DNA from 4 places in the Rahnella sp. PD4 genome. Region 3 is predicted to be linked to each of the others. Evidence: predicted binding sites of a transcription regulator. Region 3 holds the regulator's gene; each other region holds the start of a gene.

Region 1 (5,559 bases), on a different contig from region 3:
CAAAAATCTCCTGCACGACCAGCACGATCGGTAATTTACCGGTGAAGTGTTCAGGACGGGCGAGATAGGCGGGCATATCTTCGCCCTGTGAGGGAATGGTGGTCTGGCCTGCGTGCAGCCCGTCGGTGTCGGTATGTATGGTGGTGCTGGCGACGGGCGTGACGGCAGGAGCAAAGCTGGTCGGAGCCTGTTTCAGGGTAAGCAATTCTTCTTTTTTCATCGGGTGTCTCCAGGCAAGTGTCCATACGGAAATCTGTGGCTATGGATTAAAACTATAGCCGGAAAGCATGAACAGCAAGGCGCAAGAGATGTTCTATAGTTAAAAGTTAATCAGGAAAGTCATCACGGAAGATTCACAGAACACCCGAAACTTTTGCCGAGGAGCTATGTTCAATGTCCAAATCACCCTCTAAAGTCACCAAGAAAAGTGAGTTAAAACCGGTAAGCCGCGCCCCCGCCACGGGCATTGAGTCTTCGCAGCCAGGCCTGGGGGATCTTGCCCCCGCGGATCGTGCTTATCAGCCTTCAGCACAACCTACACCGCCAGGAAAAGAACCGACAGCTTCCGGTAGCGCCAGGAGTCCGAAAAATAGCAATACCAAACTTGATGCATTAGAACACCACCGCAAAAATGGAGAAAAACAGCCGCTGACCACCAATCAGGGCACCAAAATTGCCGATGACCAGAATTCGCTGAAAGCCGGAAGCCGCGGTCCGACACTGCTTGAAGATTTCATCCTGCGCGAAAAAATCACTCACTTTGACCATGAGCGCATCCCGGAACGTATCGTTCATGCGCGCGGTGCGGCAGCGCACGGTTATTTTCAGCCATACCGCAATATGAAAGATGTCACCAAAGCCAGTTTCCTTTCAGACCCCGAAAAGAAAACCCCGGTTTTTGTACGATTTTCTACTGTTCAGGGGTCCCGCGGCTCGGCAGATACCGTACGTGATATCCGCGGCTGGGCGACCAAATTTTATACGGATGAAGGGATTTACGATCTGGTGGGTAACAATACGCCGGTGTTCTTTATTCAGGATGCACATAAATTCCCTGACTTTGTCCACGCGGTCAAACCTGAACCGCATAATGAAATCCCGCAAGGCGCGAGTGCGCATGATTCCTTCTGGGATTACGTTTCTCTGCAACCGGAAACGTTGCATAACGTTTTCTGGGCGATGTCTGACCGCGGCATTCCGCGCAGTTACCGCACGATGGAAGGTTTCGGCATTCATACGTTCCGCTTTGTGAATGCCGAAGGGAAAGCCACTTTTGTCCGTTTCCACTGGAAACCGGTGGCCGGAAAAGCGTCTCTGTTATGGGATGAAGCACAGAAACTGGCGGGGAAAGACGCGGATTTTCACCGCCGTGATTTGTGGGAAGCCATCGAAGCCGGAGATTATCCGGAATACGAACTGGGGGTTCAGTTGATCCCGGAAGAAGACGAGTTCAAATTTGATTTCGACTTGCTCGACCCGACTAAACTCATTCCCGAAAAACTGGTGCCCGTAGAACTGATCGGCAAAATGGTGCTTAACCGTAACCCCGATAATTTCTTTGCTGAAACCGAGCAAGCCGCGTTCCATCCCGGACATATTGTGCCGGGCATAGATTTTACCAATGATCCGTTGTTACAGGGGCGTTTGTTCTCTTACACCGATACGCAAATCAGCCGTCTTGGCGGGCCAAATTTCCATGAAATTCCGATCAACCGGCCGACATGTCCTTTCCATAACTTCCAGCGTGACGGTATGCACCGCCAGGATATTGATACCAATCCGGCAAACTACGAGCCGAATTCCATCAACAATAACTGGCCAAGGGAAACGCCTCCGGCAGCATCCGGCGGCGGCTTTGAAAGTTATCCTGAGCGTATTGGTGCAGAAAAAATTCGTCAGCGCAGCCCGTCATTTGCCGAATATTATGCCCATCCGCGCCTGTTCTGGCTGAGCCAGACAGCGGCGGAGCAGGATCATATTATCGGGGCCTTCTCATTTGAATTATCGAAAGTGGCGCGGCCTTATATCCGCGAGCGGGTGGTGGATCTGTTGGCGCATGTTGATCAGACGCTGGCGCAAAAAGTGGCGAAGAATCTGGGTATTACCCTTTCCGCAGATACTCTGAATATCAAACCGCCGAAGCCGGTGAATGGCCTGAAAAATGATCCGTCGCTGAGTTTGTATGCCAGCGGTAAAGGCACGCTCAAAGGACGTCAGGTGGCAATATTATTGGGGGAGGGCGTGAAAGCGGCAGATGTTCTGGAAACGTTGCAGGCGCTTCAGGTCGCAGGCGTCCATCCTAAACTGCTGGCCAGTCATTTAGGAAATGTAACTGCCGATGATGGCTCCACGTTGCCGGTTGATGCAACCTTTGCCGGGGCGCCTTCCATCACCGTGGATGCGGTGATTGTTCCGCACGGACATATCGATGCACTGCTCATGAACGGCGATGCGCGGCATTACGTGCTCGAGGCCTACAAGCATCTGAAAGTCGTAGGCCTAAGTGGCGATGCACGCCGCTTCAAATCACTGCTGGGGTTGACGGATGACGTGCCGGAAGAGGGCATTGTCGAAGGTGAAAAAGCGGAGGGAGCATTACTGAAAACGTTCCTGAAAGAAATGCTCAAACACCGGATCTGGTCACGCAGTGCGTTGGCAGAGGCTGTGCCTGCCTGATTTGCTGTAGCTGAAAAGCAGGCAACCTCCGGTAACGGAGATTGCCTGTTCAGGTTTCCGTGAAATGCACCTTTATTTTGCGATGAGAGTCACAAAATAAATGTATGCGCAATTCAAGTTGTTACATCATAGTGACGACCGTCACGAAATAACGTCACAATGTTGAGTACAGTTGCCGGGTGTTCCTCCTGCCAATAAATGACCTTACACACAGAGGAGTTTGTTATGTCTCAGCCCGAAGTTTTCCATCTTGGCCTGGCCAAAAAAGATTTAAACGGCGCGACGCTGGCGATTGTTCCCGGCGATCCTGAGCGCGTAGAAAAAATTGCCAAACTGATGGAGAACCCGGTTCGTCTGGCCTCCCACCGCGAATTTACCTCATGGCGTGCTGAGCTTGATGGCAAATCTGTGATTGTTTGCTCAACCGGTATCGGCGGGCCTTCTACCTCCATCGCAGTGGAAGAACTGGCGCAGCTGGGGATCCGTACTTTCCTGCGTGTCGGCACAACGGGTGCGATCCAACCACATATCAATGTCGGTGACGTGCTGGTCACGACCGCTGCCGTTCGTCTTGATGGCGCGAGCCTGCACTTTGCGCCGATGGAATTCCCTGCGGTAGCCGATTTTGCCTGCACTACCGCGCTGGTTGCGGCGGCAGAAGCCGTGGGAGCCGCGACACACATTGGCGTTACTGCATCTTCTGACACGTTCTATCCGGGTCAGGAACGTTATGACACTTACTCCGGCCGTGTTGTCCGTCGCTTCAAAGAATCGATGAAAGAATGGCAGGAAATGGGCGTCATGAACTACGAAATGGAATCCGCGACTCTGCTGACCATGTGTGCAAGCCAGGGTCTGCGCGCCGGGATGGTTGCCGGTGTTATCGTGAACCGCACGCAGCAGGAAATCCCTAATGCGGAAACCATGAAAAAGACCGAAAGCCATGCGGTGAAGATTGTTGTCGAAGCGGCCCGCAGACTGCTTTAGTCCCTATAAAACTAAAACAACCACATCTTATCAACGGGCCTCTGACGGCCCGTTTTTTTGCTCTGTTAAGCAGATCTGTTAAGGTCATGTTAGTAATCCATCTGGAATAATTGATGTATTCCCTCCCGGATCTCTGACACAAGGAACTGCATTTTTGACTGTTCACGACCTTCTTGAGTACACCTCTACCTTCATTCGTGCCCATCAGGTGTGGGCTGCGCCGATCGTTTTTTTTCTGGCCTTTGGTGAATCGCTGGCATTCCTTTCCCTGCTGCTTCCGGCAACGTTTATCTTGTTGGGGCTCGGTGCGCTGATTGGCGAAACCGGCATACCGTTCTGGCCCATCTGGGCAGCCGCCGCTGCGGGGGCTTTCCTGGGCGACTGGCTTTCTTACTGGATTGGTGCCCGTTATCAGGATCGTGTTGGCAATTTCTGGCCTTTCTCCCGTCATCCGCAAATGTTGGTTCGGGGGCATGCTTTCTTTGAAAAATGGGGCATGCCGGGGGCCTTTATCGGCCGCTTTTTTGGCCCGCTTCGCGCCGTTGTGCCACTGGTTGCTGGCATCTGCGGTATGCCGCAAAAGTATTTCCAGATTGCGAATGTGACCTCGGCACTTATCTGGGCTTTCGGCATTCTGGCACCCGGTGCGTTTGGCATTCAGTGGCTGAGCCGCTGGTTTTAAATCCTGCCCTCTGTCGTTGCCCGTCGCAAGGGGGCAAATACAGAGAAATTCCTTTTTGGAAGACGTCTCGCAAAGGTTCAATGCAACAGAAAATAGACTGGACATCCATACAGCCTGACATTACCTTGGCCGCAAGAGACTTGAAGAGGGAAATCACGTGGATATCAGCATTCTGACTGCCCTGGGGGCAGGGTTAATTGGCTTACTCTTAGGATGGCTGATTGCCAGTTTGCGCCAACAGCAACAACAGACGGAGTATGAAACGCAACGCCGTTTGCTGGAACAATCGCTGGAACAGCTTAAAACGGAAAATGATACGCACAAAATCGAGCGGCAATCAGGCCAGCAGCAACTGCGTGAAGCTGAACTTGAGCTGCGAAAACTGTACAGTCTGCAGGCGGCCAGCCAGGAAAAATTACAACTTCTTGTCCACTGGCAAAACGAGTGTGACCAACTCAATCAGGAACTGCGTGCGCAGCGGGAAATCAACAGTGCGCAGGAAGCTGAGTTGCGTGAGGTTTCGACCCGTCTGGACGAAACCCGCATGGCGGCTGAAGAAAAGCAGCGTCTGCTGATTAACAGCGAACAGCGCCTGAGCAGCCAGTTTGAAAACCTGGCTAACCGGATTTTCGAACAAAATGGCCGTCGTGCCGATGAACAGAACAAGCAAAGTCTCGATAAGTTACTGCTGCCGTTGCGTGAGCAACTGGATGGTTTCCGCCGCCAGGTGCAGGACAGCTTCGGGCAGGAAGCCCGTGAGCGACATACGCTGGCGCATGAGATCCGCAATTTACAGCAACTGAATGTGGAGATGGCACGCGAAGCCGTCAACCTGACTAAAGCTCTGAAAGGTGATAATAAAACGCAGGGCAACTGGGGTGAAGTGGTTCTGAGTCGCGTGCTCGAGGCTTCCGGTTTACGCGAAGGGCATGAATACCAGACGCAGGTCAGCGTGCAGGTGGATAGCAACAGCCGGATGCAACCTGATGTGGTCGTACGGTTACCGCAGAATAAAGACGTGGTGATTGACGCCAAAATGACGCTGGTTGCGTATGAGCGTTATTTCAACAGTGAGGATGACAGCGAGCGGGAAGCGGCACTCAATGAACATATTGCCTCAGTGCGCGGACATATCCGCCTGCTCGGGCGCAAAGATTACCAGCAACTTCCCGGTCTGCGCAGCCTCGATTATGTGCTGATGTTTATCCCCGTTG
Region 2 (5,559 bases), on a different contig from region 3:
GATCAGATTGTTTGCGGTCAGGCGCCCGATCAGGAACTCCATCGAGATATAGTTAACGTGGCGCTGAGGCTGTTTTGTCGCTTTTGCCGCAGGCTGCGCACTCAATTGTTCAGATAATGCGGCACTGGTAGCCTGCCACCACTGATGCGGTGTCATATCCTGTGCCTGTTGCAAACCGAACCCTTGCCACTGGCGTTTCAGCGCGGCTAAAAATTGCGTCTTATCTAAAGTCACCTGCATTTCATGCCTCTTTATCGGGGAATTTGTAGGGAAAGCCTGATGTTGATTATCACTATGCTGACGTGTGTATCGGTCAGCGGCATCATCCCGGTAAAGATTAGGCAGGGAGGAGAAACGGGGCGTAGCCGGAGGAGACGGAGGTTCAGGGCAAACGCCTGAAAATTTGTATTAAGAAGTGTGATGCAGAGCAACTTAACGGCATGTAAAAACGTAACATTCTTGCAATCAATGTTTCAAAGGAGGACTTTAGAAAAAGTGATTAATTACACGCTGTGAAATAAATAACACCCCTCTGTCCCTTTCTGTCAAAAGAATCGAAAAAAATGCTGATCCCTTCAAAATTAAGCCGCCCGGTGCGGCAGCAAAATACAGTAGTTCGGGAACGTCTGCTGACGAAGCTCTCGACTGCGCCGAATTATCGTCTGACCCTGGTCGCCAGTCCGGCGGGCTATGGGAAAACGACGCTGGTGGCGCACTGGGCAGCAGGCAAAAGCGATCTGGGCTGGTATTCTCTTGATGAAAGCGACAATCAGCCGGAGCGCTTTGCCTGCTATCTGATTGCTGCTGTGCAGCAGGCCTGCGGCGGACATTGCGTCAAAAGCGAAGCGCTGAGTCTGAAGCATCAGTACGCCAGTCTGCCGGCGCTGTTTGCCCAGCTTTTTGTGGAACTTTCCGACTGGCACAGCCCGTTGCTGCTGGTCATCGATGATTATCATCTGATTTCCAATGATGCCATTCATGAAGGGATGCGTTTTTTCCTGCGCCATCAGCCGGAAAATCTTTCACTGGTGGTGCTTTCACGCACCCTGCCGCCGCTGGGCATCGCCAATATGCGTGTACGCGAGCAACTGCTGGAGCTCAACGCTTCGCATCTGGCCTTTACGCATCCGGAAACACAGCAATTTTTCGATAACCGGCTGAAAGACCCGATTGAGCAGGCGGACAGTAGCCGGTTATGTGACGACGTCGCGGGATGGGCCACCGCGTTGCAACTGATTGCCCTATCGGCACGGCAGTCTTCGCACTCTTCCCAGCATTCGACCCAGCAGTCCGCACGTAAGCTGGCCGGGTTGAATGCCAGCCATCTTTCTGAATATCTGGTGGATGAAGTTCTGAATCGCGTTGATGCACCGACGCGTGATTTTCTCCTGCGCTGCTCGCTGTTGCGCTCGATGAACGATGCGCTGATTGTGCGCCTGACCGGCAGTGAAAATGGTCAGCAACGTCTGGAGGAGCTGGAGCGCCAGGGGTTATTCATTAATCGCATGGATGACAGCGGCGAATGGTTTAACTTCCACCCGCTGTTTGCCACCTTCCTGCGGCAGCGCTGTCAGTGGGAACTGGCGTCTGAGCTGCCCGCTATTCATCGCGCTGCCGCCGAAGGCTGGCTGGCACAAGGTTTCCCTGCCGAAGCGATTCATCATGCGCTGGGTGCCGAAGACACTCATCTGCTGCGCGATATTCTGCTGCAACACGCCTGGGCGCTGTTTAATCAAAGCGAACTGGCGTTGCTGGAAGAATGTCTGGCCGCCCTGCCTTACGACCGGCTGATTCAGAATCCTAAGCTGGTGCTGTTACAGGCATGGCTGGCACAAAGCCAGCACCGTTATGCTGAAGTCGACGTGCTGCTGGCTCGCGCTGAAAACGAAATGAAACAGCGTAATATTGTGATGGAACAGGCGCAGGCAGCCGAGTTTGATGCGCTGCGTGCACAGGTGGCCATCAACGACGGACGACAGGATGAAGCGGAAAAACTGGCCGCTGAGGCCCTGCGTTATCTGCCTTATGAAAGCTATTACAGCCGCATTGTGGCGACATCCGTCACCGGTGAAATCCAGCACTGCAAAGGGGATCTCACCCGCGCACTGCCGCTGATGCAACAGACCGAACAAATCGCACGCCGTTACGAAGCCTATCACTACGCTTTATGGGCGCTGCTGCAACAGAGTGAGATCCTGATTGCTCAGGGTTTTTTGCAGGCCGCGTTTGAGATGCAGGATCGCGCTTTTGAACTGGTACGCGAACAGCATCTGGAACAATTGCCGATGCACGAATTTTTACTGCGTTTACGTTCACAACTTTTGTGGTCGTGGTCGCGGCTCGATGATGCGGAAGAAGCCGCGCGTGAAGGGCTTAATGTGCTGACCAACTTCCAGCCACAGCAGCAGTTGCAATGTCTGGCGATGCTGGCGAAATGTTCGCTGGCACGCGGCCAGCTCGACAATGCCCATCACCATTTGCAGCGCTGTGAAGCGTTGCTGAAAACGGGTCAGTATCACATCGACTGGCTGACCAATACCGATAAGCCACGTGTGATTTACTGGCAGATGATTGGCGATAAAAACGCGGCACGTCAGTGGCTGCAACAGGCGCGTAAACCGGATATGGCGGATAACCATTTTCAGCAAGGTCAGTGGCGCAACATCGCCCGTGTACAAATTTTGCTGGAAAAGTTTGATGAAGCAGAAGTGGTGCTGGATGAACTGAATCTGAATGCCCGGCAGCTGCGCCTGACCAGCGATCTCAACCGCAATTTACTGCTGAGTAACTTACTTTACTGGCAAACCGGGCGCAGAAGTGACGCCCAAAAGGTATTGATCGAAGCGCTGTCACTGGCGAACCGCACCGGTTTTATCAGCCATTTCGTCATTGAAGGGGAAATGATGGCGCAACAACTGCGCCAGCTGATCCAGCTTAATCTGTTGCCGGAGCTGGAACAGCGTCGCGCCCAACAGATTTTGCGCGAAATTAACCAGCATCACCGCCATAAGTTTGCCCATTTCGACGAAGGCTTTGTGAACAAACTACTGACCCATCCGCAGGTGCCGGAACTTATCCGCACCAGCCCGCTGACTCAGCGCGAATGGCAGGTTCTGGGGCTGATTTACTCCGGCTACAGTAATGACCAGATTGCCGGTGAGCTGGATGTAGCCTCGACGACGATCAAAACGCATATCCGTAATCTCTACCAGAAACTGGGCGTCGCACACCGGCAGGAAGCGGTACAGCAGGCTCAGCATCTGTTACAAGTCATGGGCTACGGCGCGTAATTATCCCGTCGGCAGACATCGCGATTTAGCCGCTTTCATAACACATCATCAAAATAAGTTGATGTGTTATGCCTATTTTTCATTAGCGCACATTTTTTACTCAAAAATAAAATCCGGTGATATAATGTGACCGTCGTCACATAATTGTAATTCACCATTTCTTCAGTAAAGCCCATTGCCCGCCTGTTGTAGCAGTCCTCCGGCTGTTTTTTGGCTTCGTGCAAGCGGCTGTAGTGAGTAAGGATTTTATCGATGGGTACATTAACTGCCGGGATTTTAATGATGCGCTGGGAATTGCTGAGCGCCTTTTTGATGTTCTGCACCAGCCAGCTTAATATTGTTTGTCGCCAGTCCAGCCGCAATACCATGGCATTCGTTTGCAGCGGTATCGGTCTGACCGTGACCTGTTTTTTTGTCATGAGCCTGATGGGCATGAGCTACAACGCCGTTGCCATCGCGCAGTTCTGGGCAAACACCAAAGACGTTTTCTTTGATGTCATGAGTAAAACCCCGACCGATATGTCTTACTACTATTAGTCTGATGTCCTTAGCGGATATTCCTGAATATTAAAGGGCAGAGCCGTATGTGCTGCCCTTTTGTATTATCCACGCGCTTCCCCCGCCAGACTTTTGATGCTTATTTGTTCAGCCAGATGTCATGTAATCCTAAATATAAAAATTTGCGTGATGCATCAAAGGTCTTTTTGTATCTATCATTCTGATTACCTGTAAATTGCGGGATGTCCCGAAAGGTAAAAAGATATTGTGTTGGCGTCTAAACTATTCATTGCTAATAGTTGAACGGACGTATTAGATTCTCACTCTATACTTTTCTTAGAATGATCATTGCTTTGTTTGCTTCAGGCTGCTGAATTTTCTCTGATTTAGCTCCCCTGTTTATGGCTGAAGGAATTCCGATGAATACGCATCACATGCTTGGCGCGTTAGTGTTACTGGTAAGTTCTGCTTCTTCTCTCGCCGTTGAAACAACGGGCATACCTCAGGATCAGGTGAAAGAACGCAACGCGTTCATTGCTGACCTGATGAAAAAAATGACCCTTGATGAAAAAATCGGTCAGCTGAATCTGGTCACTGTGGGGCCTGAGTACCAAAAAGAAGCGATTATGGCTGACATCCGCGCCGGTAAAGTCGGTGGCGTGTTTAATACTGTAACGAAACCTGATATTCGCCGTATGCAGGATCAGGTGCAGTACAGCCGCCTGAAAATCCCACCGTTTTATGCCTATGATGTGGTGCATGGTCAGCGCACCATTTTTCCTATCAGCCTCGGTCTGGCGGCGAGTTGGGACATGCAGGCAGTTGCCACCAGCGCACGCATTTCGGCACTGGAAACGGCAGCCGATGGCCTGAACATGACGTTCTCACCGATGGTCGATATTACCCGTGATCCGCGCTGGGGGCGTGTCTCAGAAGGTTTCGGCGAAGATACCTATCTGACCTCGCGCCTCGCGCATGAAATGGTTACCGGTTATCAGGGCAAAGATCCGTCTGCTCCTGATGCCGTCATGGCAAACGTCAAGCACTATGCGTTGTACGGTGCTGTCGAAGGCGGTCGTGAATACAACACCGTCGATATGAGCCTGACCCGCATGTTCAATGATTACATGCCGCCGTATAAAGCGGCAGTGGATGCCGGTGCCGGCGGTGTAATGGTGGCGCTCAACAGCGTTAACGGCATTCCCGCCACCTCGAATACCTGGTTACTGAAAGATATTCTGCGCGACGACTGGCAGTTCAGGGGCCTGACCGTCAGTGATCACGGGGCTATTGGCGGGCTGGTCAAACACGGCGTGGCCGAAGATGATCGTCAGGCTGCCGCGATGGCGCTGAAAGCCGGTGTCGATATGGACATGGCCGACAATATGTACGGTAAATACCTGAAAGGCTTACTTGCCGACGGTCTGGTCAGCCAAAAAGATATTGATCGCGCCGTTCGCGATGTTCTGGCCGCAAAATGGGATATGGGGCTGTTTGTCGATGAATATCGTCATTTAGGCCCGCAGTCGAGCGACCCGGCGGACACCAATGCCGAGAGCCGTCTGCATCGCCAGGAGGCACGCGAAGTGGCGCGAACGTCGCTGGTACTGCTGAAAAATAACAATCAAACGTTGCCGTTACAGAAAAAAGGCACGATTGCCGTCGTTGGCGCCCTGGCTGACAGCAAACGTGACGTAATGGGCAGCTGGTCTGCAGCCGGTAAAGCGGCGCAGGCTGTGACGGTATTGCAAGGCATGAAAGATGTACTCGG
Region 3 (5,559 bases):
AGCCGTGGCTGGGTGCTCATCAGATCGCGCCGGTATAACGGGCGCTGGGTCCGCAGCAGGCGCGCAATGCGGCTGAAATGGTAATAACAAAACTGGCCAACCGGATTGTCCGGATTACGCGCGGCGATTTTCTCCAGCGCAGCCAGCTCATTGGCCATGGTAAAGCGCTCAGATAAACGGTGATAAAGAATATCGCCGGCAATCACCCGAAGACGGGTGGAAATCACCTGCGCATTGCGGCGGATTACCGCTTCTGCATGGCTTTCCTCAACCAGTTTCTGTACTTCCTCCGGCTGATGCAGGCTGACGGTAATGTGCTCCTGCAAATCGAGAGCAACCTGAAAAAGCTGAAACAGTCGCTTATGGTGATGATGATGTCCGTGTTGTGGCAGCATGTGTAATTGCTGATAAAGCAGGGCAATCAGATCGATAACCTGCTGCTGACGGGTAAGTAATGGCGGCAACGCCGTCTCGGGATCGGTATGTTGCGTCAGCAGACTGTACTTGGCCTCGAAATAATCCGCGAGTTGCAGATAAAGCTGGCTGAGCGTTTCGCGCATAGGCTGTTCTTGCGAAATACGAAACCACACCCAGTTAAACACCCCGTACCAGGCTGTGCCTGCTGCGAACAGCACCGGTGCCTGCCACATCGGGCGCACGCCGACCATACTCAGTGTGAAAATAGTGGCTACCAGCGCGCCGGGTAACAGGCGCGCATGTAACGGGCTGATTTCACCGGTAACGCCGAGCAATAACGCCAGCGATAGCATGATCAGCGGCAGCGGAACGTGCCAGTTTTCCAGCATCAGTTGCAGCAGAATACTGCTCACGGCAAACAGTGAACCGCCGACGATCAGACGTTTGAAAAAGCGTTTGTGCGGGGTATCCAGACCGGCGATGTTACAGCAGGCCGGGCAGAGGGAAAACAGCAGACCCATTTGCAAGTTGCCAAACAGCCAGCAAATGCCAACAGGCAGGCACAACACCAGCGTCTGGCGCAGCGCGTAATTCACTTCAGGATGGTAAAACAGTTTTCGCCATAACGTCATGGGTAAAGCTTAGCCCATAAAAAAGGCGCGACAGTATTCTGCCGCGCCAATTTTCGAGGGATTAACGTGTGCCGTAAACGACAATCGTTTTCCCGTGTGCGGAGATCAGGCTCTGATCTTCCAGCATTTTGAGGATTCGTCCGACTGTTTCACGTGAACAACCGACGATTTGGCCAATTTCCTGACGGGTAATCTTGATTTGCATCCCGTCCGGATGGGTCATTGCATCAGGCTGTTTAGCCAGGTTGAGCAACGTTTGAGCGATACGACCGGTTACGTCGAGGAAGGCAAGGTTGCCGACTTTCTCTGACGTCACTTGCAGACGGTTGGCCATCTGCGCGGAGAGACGCATCAGAATATCCGGGTTAACCTGAATCAGCTGGCGGAACTTTTTATACGAAATTTCAGCCACTTCACAGGCAGTTTTAGCACGTACCCAGGCACTACGTTCCTGACCTTCTTCGAAGAGTCCCAGCTCACCGATGAAGTCACCTTGGTTAAGGTAGGACAGTATCATTTCCTTGCCTTCTTCATCTTTAATCAGGACAGCAACTGACCCTTTCACGATGTAGTAAAGCGTTTCGGCTTTTTCACCCTGGTGAATCAGCGTACTTTTAGAAGGATACTTATGTATATGACAGTGAGACAGGAACCATTCAAGAGTCGGGTCTGTTTGTGGCTTGCCGAGAACCATTAGCTATTATCCTCTGTTGTTATCGCTGCCCAAAATCACAGGGCTCAGAGTTCCCTGTATGGCACTTCAAATCCAAAGCGCCCTTTCAGCATATAACTCCCCAGAAATGCTGCAAGCGGATGTCGGAGTGCAACAGCCTGTTTATTGCTGTTAACACCGTGGGTTCTGTTCTTAAACCGCAAAAACCGTCACCGCAATTTACTGGAAAGTATGTTTCGGCTTTGTTTGTAGCACAGGTTTGAGATGCTGTCTTCTGTTGTCTCGCTTCAGCATGATGGCGATCGGGTTACGTTGCCAGATTTTGGTCTAAAGGGTACTCTGAGAGCAGATTTCTAAAAGTTTATTCACCGGGAGAATAGTTCATGCACGCACGTGTCAAATGGGTTGAAGGGCTGACCTTTTTAGGTGAGTCAGCGTCGGGTCATCAGATTTCAATGGATGGTAACGCGGGCGATAAAGCCCCAAGCCCGATGGAAATGTTACTGATGTCCGCAGGCGGCTGCAGTGCAATTGACGTGGTATCTATTTTACAGAAAGGCCGTAATGACGTGCGTGATTGTGAAGTGAAGCTGACTTCACAACGCCGCGAAGAAGCGCCGCGTCTGTTCACGCATATCAATCTGCATTTTATCGTCACCGGTAAGGATCTGACCGATAAGATTGTTGAACGTGCGGTCAGCCTTTCTGCCGAAAAATACTGTTCAGTGTCTCTGATGTTGGGTAAAGCGGCCACCATCACCCACAGCTTTGAAGTGATTGCAGCGGAATAAAGTTTACTCGATTTTCTTACCTTCCATCAGGCGCTGCACCAGTGGCGCCATGATCAGCTCCATTGCCAGCCCCATTTTCCCACCTGGTACCACCAGCGTTTTGATGTGCGAGATAAATGACCCCTGCAACATTGCCAGCAGATAGGGGAAATCGATGTCGTCCAGTCCCTGGAAATGGATCACCACAAAGCTTTCATCCAGTGACGGAATGGCTTTTGCTGCGAACGGGTTTGAGGTGTCGATAGTCGGCACACGCTGGAAGTTGATGTGGGTGCGGGAAAACTGCGGCGTAATGTAGCTGATATAATCATCCATCGAACGCACGACGGAATCCATCACTGCTTCACGTGAATGGCCACGCTCCCCGGTATCGCGCACCAGTTTCTGGATCCACTCCAGGTTAACGATAGGCACAACGCCGACCAGCAAATCGACCTGGGCGGCGACATCAATTTTGTCTGTCACTACACCGCCGTGCAGGCCTTCATAGAATAAGATATCCGTTGGTTCCGGCAACGCCTGCCATGGCGTAAACGTGCCCGGCACCTGATTATAGGGAACCGCTTCGTCATAAGTATGCAAATACTTACGTGAACGGCCGGTGCCGGTTTTGCCATATTCGATAAAGCTTTTTTCCAGCAAACCAAAGTCATTGGCTTCCGGCCCGAAATAACTGATGTGGCGCCCGAGATCGCGTGCCTTACGGATCGCCGCATCCATTTCAGGACGGGTGAAATGGTGAAAACTGTCGCCTTCCAGCTCCGCAGCGCGTAAGCCAAGCTGTTGAAATATTTTACGAAACGCCACGCTGGTGGTCGTGGTGCCTGCACCGCTCGAACCGGTAACGGCAATAACAGGATGTTTGGCTGACATAAATGCTTTTCTCCAGAAAGGGGATACAGGCTGGCGTGACGCGGTCTTTTCTGTGGTTGAAAATGTAGTGCCGTGCTGCGCATAATTAAGCCTATTGTTACCATATTTATTCGCGAAGTGACAGGTTGTCACAACCTGCTTTCGAGCGGCTCTACCCGTCCTGCGGCACTTCTTCCTGCCCGGCGCGGAACTGACCGCGTGGCATAATATTCAGCGTTTCATGCAACTCTGACCATACCAGCACAATATCACCGCTTTTCAGCTGACGTTTCACGTCATCGACTTTTTGTTCCAGCGATCTTTCCTGCTCGCCGTAATCGGTGCCTTCGCGCAATACGAAGGATTCCACCACGCTGGTGAGCAGTTCAGGATCCAGTTCCTGCCAGGGAATAATCACTCTGTTTTTTCCTTAGTCTTATTTTCTAAATAGGGGGCGATCCAGGCCGGAATGCGTTGTTCCAGCCACATTTGGGGGTTACGTAAGCTGCCGGACACAAAGCCGACATGTCCGCCATGTTCCGTTAACTGATATTCCACGCAATCCGGTAAATCTTCTGCTTTCGGGATGACGTCGGGTGTCATAAACGGATCGTCTTTGGCGTGGATAATCAGCAGGGGGGTTCTGACCTGTGCCAGTAACGGCAGACCGCTGCACCGGCGGTAATAATCCAGCGCGTCGGTAAATCCGTGCGCTTTTGAGGTAATAGCATCGTCAAATTCACGAAGACGACGCATGGCTTTCAGTTGCGCCAGCGTGACGGGCAATGTCCCAGGGTATTTTGCCAGCTTACGCGAGGCATTGCCTTTGAGCTGACCGAGCAGATAGTGCTGATAAATCCGTGATGAACCGCGTTCCAGCCGGTAAGCGCAAGGTTCCAGCATCAGCGGTGCGGAGACCACCACGGCGGCGCTCAACGTACAATTTTCGCCTTCCTGCCCGAGATAACACGTCAACATATTGCCGCCGAGTGACACACCTACCGCGCCGGTCGGGACTTCGCCATAGGTCTCATTGAGCCAGTGAATGAAAAAGCGGGCATCTTCGGTTTCACCGGAATGATAAATACGCAGCAGCTTATTAGGTTCACCGCCGCATCCGCGGAAATGCATGACCACACCAAGCCAGCCTTTGTCTTTCCACGCCTGCAATAAGCCGTGCGCATACGGGCTGTAAAAGCTGCCTTCCAGGCCGTGAAACAGGATCATGCGAGGTTTATGTCGCGCCTGTGCCGGATCTTCACTCCAGGCTAAATCCAGAAAATCGCCGTCCGGCGTATCCAGCCTTTGCCAGTGAGGTTTAAGTGTTGCATGCCGTCTTATCAGTCGCGGGAGTAGCGTCTGGATGTGCGGATTACTGGCCCCGCGTAAGGGGCGAAAGGTTTCAACCATAAGATGAATAAATTTCTCTTAAGAGGCTCTTGTGCGATCAATATCACGCTGTTAGCTTCAATGCTATCGCACATCTTTCGGGTCGGAGAACCCAAATTAAATGGAACCTGGTTTATTTTTATCGATGCTTGGATTTTTATGGGTCGCCGCCATTACCCCCGGCCCGAACAATATGTTACTCACCACGTCTGGCGCTAACTTTGGGTTCTTCCGTTCACTTTGGCTGATGGTCGGCATTATGCTTGGTATGCAAAGTATTTTGCTGCTGGTGGCCTTTGGTGTCGGCGGTCTCATCACGATTTATCCTGCGTTACACCTGTTTCTCAAAATCGCCGGTAGCCTGTATCTGCTGTGGCTGGCGTGGAAGATTGCAACGTCTGCCTATGAAAAACTGGAAACCGGTGCGCCGCCGCCAAAACCGATCCGTTTGTATCAGGGCTGGTTGCTGCAATTTCTTAATCCGAAAGCCTGGCTGATGGGACTGGGTGCGGTCGCGAGCTTCAGTCTGGCGGGCGCCGCCTATAATCCTTCGATTGCCGGTATCAGCCTTGGGATGTTCCTGGTGAACCTGGTATCGGGCATCATCTGGCTTGGCTTCGGCACGGTGATTGGTCGCCTGCTGCGCAGCAAGCGTGCGTGGTACACTTTTAACATTGCGATGGGTATTCTGACCGCCGCCTGTGTGCTGTTAATCTGGCATTAATTTACAGACCAAAAAGGAGCCATCACGGCTCCTTTCCCGTTTGTGAGCATACGATCAGCTGTCGATATCAAAAGTTTTAGA
Region 4 (5,559 bases), on a different contig from region 3:
CCGCCGGCGTCACCGAATCCGCCTGATAAATGGCATACAAATCTGCAGGCAGCCGTTCGCTGAGCGCACAAAAACGCACGCCCGGCCAGTGAATGCGCGCGTAGCTTTCCGGTAAAAGTGTAATGCCATTCCCGTTGGCCACCAGTGCCAGCGCAGTTTGCGGTTCGTTTACCTGATGTTTCACCTGCGGTAAGAAGCCGTATTGCCGGCACATCGAATACAGATAACTGCCAAGACCTGAAGCACTCATCGGCATCACAATGAAATCCTCATGCGCCAGCTCACTCAGTACCACGCTGTTTTTTGTCGCCAGCCGGTGGTGTTCTGAAATCGCCAGCGCGACGTTTTCCCGTCCCATCAGCCGGCTTTTCAGCCCCTGTGGCAGCGTCAGTTTAGCCTCACGCCAGATGCCAATATCGATCCGCTGCAATTGTAAGGCATCGATTTGCTGCACCGGGGTCAGTTCGGTCATCGTCCAGCTTATTTCCGGTGCATTTTTTCCAAAGCGGTTAAGGGCAGGCATCAGCGGGCCCCAGACTGCGGTACCGACGGTCCCCAGCTGAATATGCCCGACCTCCCCGCGCCCGATTTTACGTACCCGATGTAACGATCGGTTGATACCGTCGAGCATCAGCCCGGCCTCACGCATCAGCGCCGCGCCCGCCGGCGTCAGCGAAACAGATCGCGTGGTACGCAGAAATAACGGCGTACCCAGCAGATGTTCCAGCTCTTTAATGTGAAGGCTCAGCGGCGGTTGCGACATATTCAGCCGTACCGCCGCCTTACTGAAACTCAGTTCTTCGGCCACCACGCGAAAATAGTGCAATAACCGGAGATTGATCTGGCCGAGATCAAACACCGAATCGGTAAACGGACGTGTCATGCCGGACTCCGCAACATAATTTCTCTCTTAAATTTAATGAGTTACATTTATAGATTTTGTCTATAAATCCGCATAAAGAACGGTATTAGACCGTAAACGCTGCTCACACTAGCATTGCCCGCATCCTCCCCCTACTGTGAAAAATGAGAGAAGTGATCATGCTCAATAACCATGCTTTTGACTGCGCCGCGATTATTCGCCAGCGCGCCCCTGATTTTATTCCGCAGGCCGCACTGATTTTAGGCTCCGGCCTCGGTACGTTGTGCGACGACATGAGCGACGCAGTGACCATTCCCTACAACGAACTGCCGGGATTTCCGCAAAGCAGTGTCGCCGGTCATGCCGGTGAACTGGTACTGGGTTATCTGGAAAATGTGCCGGTGATGTGCATGAAGGGTCGCGGCCATCTCTACGAAGGGCACGGTATGTCAGTGATGACCTGTGCGGTGCGCACTTTTAAACTGCTCGGCTGCGAATTTATGCTGGCCACCAACGCCGCCGGGTCGATGCGTAAAAGCGTCGCGCCGGGTCGGTTAGTTGCGCTGACCGACCATGTCAGTTTCATGCCCGAATCGCCGCTGACAGGCCCGAATGACGAGCGTTTTGGTCCGCGCTTTTTCAGTCTCGCCAATGCCTACGACAAAGATCTCCGCGCACAACTTCACACCGTTGCCGCAGGGCTGAACATTGAGGTCGCAGAAGGCGTATTCGCGGCCTATACCGGCCCGAATTTCGAAACCCCGGCGGAAATCCGCATGATGCAAATTTTAGGGTGCGACGTAGTGGGCATGTCCATCGTGCCGGAAGTGATTTCTGCCCGTCACTGCGGGCTGAAGGTGCTGGCGATTTCCGCCATGACCAATTTCGCCGAAGGGCTTTCTGATACACCGCTTTCCCACGAACAAACCTTACGTTGCGCCAGGCTGGCCGTCGGAGATTTCACGCGACTGATCCGCGCCTTTTTCGCCCATCTTTCAGCCAGCGTAAAATAAGGAGCGGCTATGGAACAGGCATTCAACCGCCAGCGGATCAATATGATTTCCTGGCTAAGCTATTTCTTTACCGGCGCGCTGGTCTCCACACTCGGGATTGTTATCGGCCCCGTTTCGCAGGCCTTTGGCAAAGATCCGGGATTTATCGGCCAGATGTTTACGCTGATGAATATCGGTCTGTTCCTGCCGATCATGGTCAGCGGCGTGCTGATGCGTAAATTCAATCCGGGCAAACAGCTGATCACCGGTTCAGCCGTTTCCGTGCTGGCCTGCATTGCGCTTTTCCTGATGCCCACCATCACGATGTTTGGTATCGGCGTGTTCCTGATTGGCGCGTCGTCGGGGATCATGATGTCCATCGGCAGTTATCTGGTGGTACGTATTAATGAAGATCCGAAAAAACGCTCGGCGAATTTAATCCTCACCGATTTCTTTTTCGCTCTGGCGGGCGTGGTGCTGTCGCTGCTGCTGGGCTATCTGTTCCAGCATGGCGCAAGCTGGCTGGCGATGTATGGCGTAATGGCGGTGCTGAGTCTGGCGATGATTGTGCTGTGCGTCGGGCAGACCTTCCCGTCGATTCCGCAGGCCGCACAAACCACGATGGCAACTGAAACTGAGGTGACGCGCTGGGGGATGTCGGTCTGGGTGCTGTGTTTTGCACTGTTTGCCTTCCTGCTGGCCGAGCCGATTTTTACCATGTGGCTGCCGAGCTGGCTGAAATCGCATTTCGGCATGGCGGCGGATCGGGCCGCATTTTATATCACGACGTACTGGACGGTGAAATCCATCGGCCTGTTTGTGAATCAGTTCACTGTCCGCTTCGTTAAGCTGCGCACTTATCTGCTGCTTTCCGCGTTTGTCGGACTGATGTGCCTGGCGGTTGCCGCTAACAGCGCGGACCCGATGTTGATCCTTGTTTGTGCCGGTTTGTTCGGTTTCTGCAATTCGGGGCTGTTCTCGGGCATCATGAGTTATGGCAGCTTGCAAGTCAGTAATTCTCCGCCGACGCTGACCTCTGCCTTGCTTACCCTCGGCACCCTTGGCACGCTAATTTTTTCCACACTCTCGTCGCTGGTATACAGCCGGTACGGTCTGTTCTGGGCGCTCAATAGCGCGACTGTGGCTTACGTTTTCCTGCTGCTGGCGCTGATTTTCGCCGCAGTAAACAGCAAAGCGGAAGCCCTGGAACAACAGCCTGCACGCTGAACGCGGTATCGTGCATATAAAAAAAGGAAGGCTTAAAAGCCTTCCTTTTCCCTCTTCGTTGCTGCGTTTATAGCTGCGGGCAACGTTGCAAACTGTTTAGCCAGGATGTTTCAGGCTGAGCGGCCAGACGACGCGCGCGTCCGTGGCGACGTAAAATCAATCCTTTGTCCTGCATTTCACTCAGATCGCGTCTGATCGTTTCGAGACTTACATCCAGCGATTGTGCCAGTTCGCTTACCTGTAGTACTTCATGTTGTTCAACCAACTGAAGGATGGCCTGATGGCGATTTTTTTTAAGCACCGGTTATTCCTGTTTATATGACAGTTGTGTGACTTAAATCACAAATAACGGTAACTATCATACCCGCGTTACATTGTTAATTTTGGGATCGATCTCAATTATTCAGGAATCTCCGTCGAATTTTTACGCCCTTAGCGATTTTTGGTTCGCTGCGTTTCTCTGTCATACTGTGCGTATGCTTCATTTCCCCGCCCGGCTCTGGTGAAATTATCTGCACAACCGGGACGAATTACTGAGGATTTTTCATGGAATTCAATACTGCCGGTCTGATCTCGCTCGACGAAGCGCTGGATAAAATGCGTGCCTGTGTATCGCCTAAAATAATTCAGGATGCCGAATCCCTCCCGCTCGCCGGCGCGGCTGGCCGCATTACCGCCACCCCGGTGCTTTCGCCGGTTTTCGTCCCACCTTTTGATAACTCAGCCATGGACGGCTATGCCGTGCGCTGCGCAGATTTACAGGATGGTGCGGTTTTCCCGGTCGCGGGCAAAGCCTTTGCGGGTGCGCCTTTTCATGGCGAATGGCCAGCCGGAAGTTGTATCCGTATCATGACCGGTGCGCCGGTGCCTGCGGGCGCTGACGCCGTGATCATGCAGGAGCAGACCGACGTTTCGGATGCCGGTGTACGTTTCACGGCTGAAATCACCCGGGGCCAGAATATCCGTCTGACCGGTGATGACATAAAACGGGGCGACAGCGTGCTGCCTGCCGGTGTCCGGCTGGGTGCGGCAGAATTGCCACTGCTGGCTTCTCTGGGCGTCACCGATGTGAATGTCTGGAAGCCGCTGAAAGTCGCCGTATTTTCGACTGGCGATGAACTGCAGCCGGTGGGGACGCCTTTGCAGGAGGGGCAGATTTACGATACCAACCGTTTCGCTGTACGCCTGATGCTGGAAAAACTGGGCTGCACCGTGCTGGATTTAGGTATTATTCGCGACAATCCGCAGGCGCTGCGTAAAGCTTTTGAAGAAGCCAATGCTTTTGCGGATCTGGTGATTTCCAGCGGCGGCGTGTCGGTCGGTGAAGCCGATTACACCAGGCAAATTCTGGATGAACTGGGTGAAATTGGTTTCTGGAAACTTGCCATGAAACCGGGCAAACCTTTTGCTTTCGGCAAACTGAAAAACAGCTGGTTCTGCGGTTTGCCGGGGAATCCGGTGTCGGCCGCACTGACGTTTTATCAACTGGTTCAGCCCTTTATTGCGCAGTTATCCGGCCATACGGCCTGGAAGTTCCCGCCACGGCTGAAGGCAATAGCGGTGACGCCACTGAAAAAATCTCCCGGACGTCTCGATTTTCAGCGCGGTATATTCAGCACCAGCGCCGGGGGGCAACTGGAAGTACTTACCACCGGCCATCAGGGGTCGCATGTATTCAGTTCATTCAGTCAGGCCAACTGTTTTATCGTGCTTGAACGCGGGCGCGGCAACGTAGCAGCGGGCGAATCCGTTGAAATCGAACCGTTTAACGCCCTGCTGCGGAGCTGAACATGTCTCAATTGCCGGAACTGACGGACGCCGAAACCCTGCGTTATAACCGCCAGATCGTACTGAAAGGGTTTGATTTCGACGGTCAAGAACAGCTGAAATCCAGCCACGCACTGATTGTTGGTCTGGGCGGTTTAGGCTGCGCCGCCGCTCAGTATCTGGCTGCCGCAGGTACCGGCACGTTAACATTGCTGGATTATGACACCGTCTCGCTGTCAAACCTGCAACGCCAGACGCTGCATACTGATGCCCGGATCGGTATATCGAAAGTAGAATCTGCCGCTATAGCGCTGGCGGCAATCAATCCGCATATCGTTATCCATCAGATTAATGCACAGGCCAGCGACGACAGGCTGCGTGAAGTGATTGCTACCTGTGACGTGGTGGTCGACTGCACCGACAACGTCACCACCCGGAATCAGCTGAACGGTGAATGTTTCGCGCAGAAAAAACCGCTGGTTTCCGGCGCTGCCATCCGCATGGAAGGCCAGCTCAGCGTATTTACTTATCAGCCACATGAACCTTGTTATCAATGCCTGAGCCGGTTATTCGGTGAAAATGCGCTGACCTGCGTGGAAGCCGGGGTTATGTCCCCTCTGGTCGGCACTATCGGCAGTTTACAGGCGATGGAAACCATCAAACTGCTGACGAAATTCGGCGAAACGCCGCGCGGCAAACTGCTGATGTATG

Evidence for each region. The regulator CRP, encoded in region 3, controls carbon source genes, mostly activating them, when cyclic AMP is high. The targets are predictions, from matches to a motif close to ATGTGANNNNNNTCACAT.
Region 1: a site for CRP is predicted at 2,754-2,771, ahead of udp (uridine phosphorylase). Genes of this name have one in related genera too.
Region 2: a site for CRP is predicted at 3,415-3,432, ahead of ACOZIO_RS16365 (YjcB family protein). Genes of this name have one in related genera too.
Region 4: a site for CRP is predicted at 3,409-3,426, ahead of ACOZIO_RS06470 (DeoR family transcriptional regulator). Genes of this name have one in related genera too.

Annotation. Positions count from the first base shown of each region.
Region 1 is NZ_JBLZQF010000012.1:18,250-23,808, reverse strand. It holds gene ACOZIO_RS21985 (dienelactone hydrolase family protein) at 1-220, opposite strand, end outside; gene katE (catalase HPII) at 394-2,676, shown strand; gene udp (uridine phosphorylase) at 2,902-3,663, shown strand; gene ACOZIO_RS21970 (DedA family protein) at 3,818-4,345, shown strand; gene rmuC (DNA recombination protein RmuC) at 4,503-5,559, shown strand, end outside.
Region 2 is NZ_JBLZQF010000006.1:142,842-148,400, forward strand. It holds gene malP (maltodextrin phosphorylase) at 1-240, opposite strand, end outside; gene malT (HTH-type transcriptional regulator MalT) at 564-3,290, shown strand; gene ACOZIO_RS16365 (YjcB family protein) at 3,543-3,827, shown strand; gene bglX (beta-glucosidase BglX) at 4,208-5,559, shown strand, end outside.
Region 3 is NZ_JBLZQF010000005.1:12,520-18,078, reverse strand. It holds gene ACOZIO_RS14140 (YccS/YhfK family putative transporter) at 1-1,049, opposite strand, end outside; gene crp (cAMP-activated global transcriptional regulator CRP) at 1,111-1,743, opposite strand; gene ACOZIO_RS14130 (OsmC family protein) at 2,106-2,513, shown strand; gene ACOZIO_RS14125 (phosphoribulokinase) at 2,517-3,386, opposite strand; gene ACOZIO_RS14120 (YheU family protein) at 3,538-3,783, opposite strand; gene ACOZIO_RS14115 (hydrolase) at 3,780-4,775, opposite strand; gene ACOZIO_RS14110 (LysE family translocator) at 4,876-5,478, shown strand; gene ACOZIO_RS14105 (ABC transporter ATP-binding protein) at 5,533-5,559, opposite strand, start outside.
Region 4 is NZ_JBLZQF010000002.1:388,222-393,780, forward strand. It holds gene ACOZIO_RS06455 (LysR family transcriptional regulator) at 1-883, opposite strand, end outside; gene xapA (xanthosine phosphorylase) at 1,042-1,875, shown strand; gene tsgA (MFS transporter TsgA) at 1,885-3,081, shown strand; gene ACOZIO_RS06470 (DeoR family transcriptional regulator) at 3,149-3,382, opposite strand; gene moeA (molybdopterin molybdotransferase MoeA) at 3,628-4,869, shown strand; gene moeB (molybdopterin-synthase adenylyltransferase MoeB) at 4,872-5,559, shown strand, end outside.